Linked DNA regions of Rhodopseudomonas palustris. The protein of the gene in region 1 interacts with the protein of each later gene in a pairwise test. Links are inferred from orthologs where the notes say so. Each region holds a gene or a part of one and is shown on either strand. Other genes may lie near its edges.

The links. Proteins that work in one complex are often made in the same cells at the same time.
Region 2: the proteins of mntR (region 1) and FLL57_RS03090 interact in binary tests that used the Escherichia coli proteins (3 or more experiments, as listed by UniProt). The link is inferred for Rhodopseudomonas palustris from one-to-one orthologs.

Annotation. Positions count from the first base shown.
Region 1 is NZ_CP041387.1:3,386,060-3,388,914, reverse strand. Bases 41-2,824 are described here. They hold mntR (manganese-binding transcriptional regulator MntR), read right to left. Parts: upstream 1,773-2,824; coding sequence 1,308-1,772; downstream 41-1,307. Other genes in these bases: FLL57_RS15455 (hypothetical protein), read left to right, coding at 2,049-2,824; FLL57_RS23375 (hypothetical protein), read right to left, coding at 779-916; FLL57_RS15465 (hypothetical protein), read right to left, coding at 41-401. Outside these bases: more of FLL57_RS15465, read right to left, coding at 15-40; more of FLL57_RS15455, read left to right, coding at 2,825-2,855.
Region 2 is NZ_CP041387.1:665,759-668,651, forward strand. Bases 67-2,888 are described here. They hold FLL57_RS03090 (methionine ABC transporter ATP-binding protein), read left to right. Parts: upstream 67-835; coding sequence 836-1,942; downstream 1,943-2,888. Other genes in these bases: epsC (serine O-acetyltransferase EpsC), read left to right, coding at 67-646; FLL57_RS03095 (methionine ABC transporter permease), read left to right, coding at 1,932-2,600; FLL57_RS03100 (MetQ/NlpA family ABC transporter substrate-binding protein), read left to right, coding at 2,629-2,888. Outside these bases: more of epsC, read left to right, coding at 1-66; more of FLL57_RS03100, read left to right, coding at 2,889-2,893. UniProt on the Escherichia coli protein: Part of the ABC transporter complex MetNIQ involved in methionine import. Responsible for energy coupling to the transport system. It has also been shown to be involved in formyl-L-methionine transport.

The sequences.
Region 1 (2,855 bases):
AGCCGTCGCCAATCTCACCGCCACCTGTTCACCACCCAGATCGCCCCCCATGCTCCCGCCAGCGTGACGATCATCGTCCCCGCGAGCGCTATGGCCATCACCGGGCCGCCGGCGGCGGCGAGGGACGACGAGCCCTGCACGAACGGGGCGAGCAGCATGGCCACGGCCATGCCGCCGAGCGGGGCGGAGAGGAAGGCGCCGGTGAGGGCGACCGCGATGCTGACGATCCAGCCGAGCGGGCCGCGTTGCCTAGTTTTGGCGTCGTGGATGCCGACCGCCAAGGCGCCGAGCAGGAAGGCCAGTGCGATCGTCATCGGCCCGCCGACGCTGCTCGGCGGAATCGCGCCGGTCGCTTGCAGAAACAGGATGCCGATCACGGCAATCAGCATGATGGTGGGCATGCGGCGCGTCCCGGCTGCTGGGCAGCGCCGCGCAGCTCGCGGCGGCCCATCGGCATGATCAGAATGGGGGCGGAGCCGGTTACGGCGGCGTCCGTCAGCTTCCCACTTTGTCCAGCACGGGGGCACCGGAGTTCAACGCGGCGCGCGCGCGACGCGGAGCGCGGGCGAGTGGCGTGGCAGCCAGGTCTCAGGGGCAGGGTCCGCCGGCCCGGACGTCGCCGCGGCCATTCAGGTCACGGATCGCTGCAGGGAAGCGGCGTTGCGATCTCGGTCTTGATCGTGGCGGTAATGGCTTTCCGGGTTCGTGTCGCTATCCGACGCGAACCGGAATGACGAACGAGCGGCACGGTTCGCGGCCGCGGTGGTTGCGGCCGGCGTTACTTCTTCTTGCCGGTCCCGCCTTGGGTCGGCTGCCAATTGCCGGTCTTCTGGCTCGGCGCGGCGGCGATGGTCTTGACCTTTTCCTTCTTGGGTTTCTTGGCTTCGCGATTACTCTTCTGTTCGCCTTTGGCCATCGTGGTCTCCTGCTGGATGGGGATACGGAAGTGACTTGGTGGCCAGCGCGGAGGCGCGGCATCGCGTGGGCGACTCAAAGCAGCACGCCCGGCGCCGGTCGCTGCACCGTGCGCCTGTTAGGCCCGCCAATCCATCGATTTCGTGCATCAGGCACGATGAGCGCGCAGCCGGTCGTGCCAATCGGCAAAGCTTGAGCCGCCACTACCCATGGAGTCCTGTCATGGCGGTGATGACGATGCGGCCTCCGATGATGCCATCAAGAAGCCGCTCCGCGTCGTCACATTGCAGCTCTCGGCAGGGGGCAGGGCCGCGCAGCGATACCTTGGCTTTTGGCGAAACCGATCCCGACGCGGCCCTGCCACGGCGCCGGCGGTCCGGCGGCCCGCGAATCTACGACCGGAGAAACTGCGCGAACGCCTTCAGCGTGGTTTCCGAGCAGTGGTGCTCCATGCCCTCGGCGTCGGCTTCCGCAGCTTCGGGCGGGACGCCGACGGCGCGCAAGAGATCGACCACCAGCCGATGGCGGGCGTGGGACCGTTCCGCCAGCGCCTGGCCCTGCTCGGTGAGAAACACGCCGCGATAGGGGCGCGAGGTCGCCAGCCCGGCCTTCTTCAATCGCGAAATGGTCTTGATCGCGGTGGCGTGCGAGACGCCGAGGCGGCGTGCAATGTCGGTCGGCCGCGCTTCGCCGGTGCCGGCCAACAGGTCGGCGATCAGTTCGACATAGTCCTCAAGGATCGCGGTCGACTGCGCCGACCGGGCCTTGCCGAAGCGGCGGGCCTGCACCAGTTCGGTCGGCAGATCGGCCGGGGGAGCGTCGTTGCGCTGGGCTTTCCGCGGGACGGCAGGGCTCATTGATTCACGCTCGCGATTGCTGCGATCCGGAAAGCACGAATTCTCGTCGGCGTCAAAATGTAGCCGAGGCAACAATCGGGCATTGACAGTTGCGACTCGTTCTCTACGATGTAGCCAAGGCTACAATATCGGGATTGTGCACCACCGTCGCAAGGCCGGCCGGTGCAGGATGAAACTGCGCGCCGCTCGGCCGCGCTCGGAAGTAAAGGAACGCAGGTGAGACTTCGGATCGACACGGCGAAGCGGTCGCCGGCTCGGACATCGTCATGGGGGCGGATGGTCGTGGCGACCGCATTCGCGGCCGGTGCCGCCGCGGAGATCTCACCGGCCGCCGCGGAGGACGCGCCGTCCTGGCTGTCGTTGCCCGCATCGTCGCTCTTGAGCTTCGCGATGCAGCGCCCCGCGACGGTGCCGGGCACGCACCACGCCGAAGGCGTCGACACCGAGCACATCTTCGGCTTTTCGATGGGCTCCGATATCGGCCAGAAGGGCGAGATCGAGGTCGAGATGGAGAACGTCGGCGGCTTCGGCAAGCGCGACGGCCGCTACGCCACGCTGGGGACGCTGGCCCAGGTCAAGTACACACTCACCGATCGGATTCGCATCGCACCGGGGCTGTCGTTCGGCGGGCAGCGGATCGACGGCGTGTTCGGCCACGACGACCGCCATCACTTCACCTTCAACGGTGCCGCGCTCGAGTTCCGCTACAAGCTGGTCGATCGCAAGGCGGCGCCGTTCGGGCTGACGCTGCACGCGCAGCCGAACTGGTCCCGCGTCGACGAGGCGACAGGCGGCCGGATCGAGCAGTACGGCGGCGAGTTCGCGGCGCTGTTCGACCGCGAGCTGATCGCCGAGCGGCTGTTCGCCGTCTTCAACGTCTGGTACGGCACCGGCGCCACCCGCGAGCGCGCGACCAATCTCTGGGGGCACGACTCCGAACTGCAACTGCACGGCGGCCTGTCCTACGCGTTCGTGCCCGGATTCCTCGCCGGTCTCAATGTCCGCTACCTGCGCGCCTATGACGGCGGCGGGCTCGACCGTTTCGTCGGCGATGCCGTCTATCTCGGGCCGACCTTCTCCTAC
Region 2 (2,893 bases), 2.7 Mb from region 1 along the record:
TGCCGATCTCGACGGCGCCGCCAAGCCCGGCGAGATCGAACAGCAGGCGCTGACCATCGCGGCGGATTTCGCCCATGACCTGCCGCGCATCCGCGCGCTGCTCGACAGCGATATCCGCGCCGCGTTCGATGGCGATCCGGCAGCGAAGAGCCTGGACGAAGTCGTATTCTGCTATCCGGGTGTCGCCGCGATGATCCGGCATCGCATCGCGCACCGGCTGTACGTGCTCGGGGTGCCGATGCTGGCGCGGATCGTCGCGGAGATCGCCCATGCGCAGACCGGCATCGACATCCATCCCGGCGCGACCATCGGCGAGAGCTTCTTCATCGATCACGGCACCGGCGTCGTGATCGGCGAGACCGCGCGGATCGGCAAGCGGGTGCGGCTGTATCAGGCGGTCACGCTCGGGGCCAAGCGGTTCGAGACCGACGAGCACGGTCGCATCGTCAAAGGCGGCGACCGTCATCCGATCATCGAGGACGAGGTCGTGATCTATGCCGGCGCCACGGTGCTCGGGCGGGTGACGATCGGGCAGGGCTCACAGGTTGGCGGCGGCGTCTGGCTGACGCGCGATGTGCCGCCGAACAGCGTCATCACCCAGGCCAAGGCGCGCTATGACGCCTTCGAGGACGGTAGCGGTATCTGAGCTGGCAAGCCTGCGAAAGAATTTTCTCCCGTTTGGCGCTTTCGGGTCAGATATTGGTCGCGATTTGCTGTCAGTGCGACGGCCACGTTGTTTTTATTCTCCAGGCATTGCGATGCGGGAGGCCGGCCGGTAGTCGATAGGGAACGCCGCCACGCGGGCGGTCACCTGGAATCGATGAACGAGCCCATCATGAATGCTCCCTGGCAACCGCCCGCGGGAGAGCGCCCCGCCTTCGTATCGACGCAGCCGACCACCGGTATCCTGATCGACCGTGTCCGCAAGGTGTATTCGGCACGGAAGAGCAGCGCCGAAGTCGTCGCCCTCGACGATATCAGCCTGACCGTTCCGAAAGGCTCCATCCTCGGCGTGATCGGCCGCAGCGGCGCCGGCAAGTCGACGCTGATCCGGCTGATCAACGGGCTGGACAAGCCGTCGAGCGGCCGCGTCGTCGTCAACGGCGTCGAAATCACCGCGCTGTCCGAACGCGATCTGCGCACCGCGCGGCGCTCGATCGGCATGGTGTTTCAGCATTTCAACCTGCTGTCGTCGCGCACCGCCTACGGCAATGTCGCACTGCCGCTCGAGATCGCCGGCACGCCGAAAGCTGAGATCGAAAAGCGCGTGCTGCCGCTCTTGGACATGGTCGGGCTCGCCGACAAGCGCGACCGCTATCCGGCGGAGCTGTCCGGCGGTCAGAAGCAGCGCGTCGGCATTGCCCGCGCACTCGCCACCGAGCCGTCGGTGCTGCTGTCGGACGAAGCCACGTCCGCGCTCGATCCGGAAACCACCGACCAGATTCTCGAGCTATTGAAGCAGATCAATCGCGATCTGCATCTCACCATACTGTTCATCACCCACGAGATGGCGGTGGTGAAGGCGCTGGCCGACCGCGTCGCGGTGATCGAAGGGGGCCGCATTGTCGAGGACGGCGCAACCTTCGACGTGTTCGCCACCCCGCGCCACGAGGTGACGCGGCGGTTCGTTTCGTCGGTGACCGGCAGCGGCGCGCCGGACTGGCTCTTGGAAAAGCTGCAGCCGCATCAGCCGCCGGGTGGGCAGGCGGTGCTGCGCATCACCTTCAAGGGCAGCGACGCCAACCAGCCGCTGCTGTCGCGGGTGTCGCGCGAGCTCGGCGTCAATCTCAACATTCTCTCGGGGCAGGTCGAGATGATCGCCGGCCATCCGTTCGGCACGCTGATTGTGTCGCTCGACGCCGCGCCCGAGGTGCTGCGCCAGGTGATCGCGCAACTGTCGGCCGGCAACAACCTGGTGGAGCAGCTCGGCTATGTCGCCTGAACTCATTCGCATGATCGCGTCGTCGACGCTCGACACCCTCTACATGGTCGGGTTGGCGGGGTTGTTCGGCACGCTGATCGGCCTGCCGCTCGGCATCTTCCTCGCCACTTCTCAAACCGGTGAGCTGTTCGCCGCACCGATCGCCAATCGCCTGATCGGCGTCGTCGTCAATGCGACGCGTTCGACGCCGTTCATCATCCTGGTGGTGGCGATCGTGCCGCTGACCCGGCTAATCGCCGGCACTTCGATCGGCACCGCGGCGGCGACCGTGCCGCTGACGATCGCTGCGATCCCGTTCATTGCCCGCGTCATCGAAGCGGCGATCCGCGAGGTCGATCACGGCCTGATCGAAGCGGCGCGTGCGTTCGGCGCCAGCCCGCTTCAGATCGTCCGCAAGGTGCTGTTGCCCGAAGCGATGCCGGCGGTGACGATGGCGCTGACGCTGACCATCGTCAGCCTGCTCGGCTATTCGGCGATGGTCGGTGCCGTCGGCGGCGGTGGTCTCGGCGACCTCGGGATTCGCTACGGCTATCAGCGCTTCATGCCGGAGGTGATGCTGACTGTGGTGCTGGTGCTGATCGCGCTGGTGCAGGGCGTGCAGACGCTCGGCGACACGCTGGCGCGCAAGCTCGATAAGCGCCGCATCCGCCGTCACTGATTTCCATGTCTCGACCAGGAGCTTCTCAATGCGCCGTCTTGCCGTTTCCCTGATCGCGCTGGCCTTCGCCGGCGCCGCCCATGCCGAGACCATCCGGGTCGGCGTCACCGCCGGTCCGCACGCCGAGATCCTCGACGTGGTCAAGAAGGTCGCCGCCGAGCGCGGCCTTGACATCAAGCCGGTCGAGTTCACCGACTACGTGGTGCCGAACCAGGCGCTGGCGCAGAAGGAGCTGGAGGCCAATTCGTTTCAGCACGAGCCGTATCTGAAAGCGCAGGTCGCCAAGACCGGTT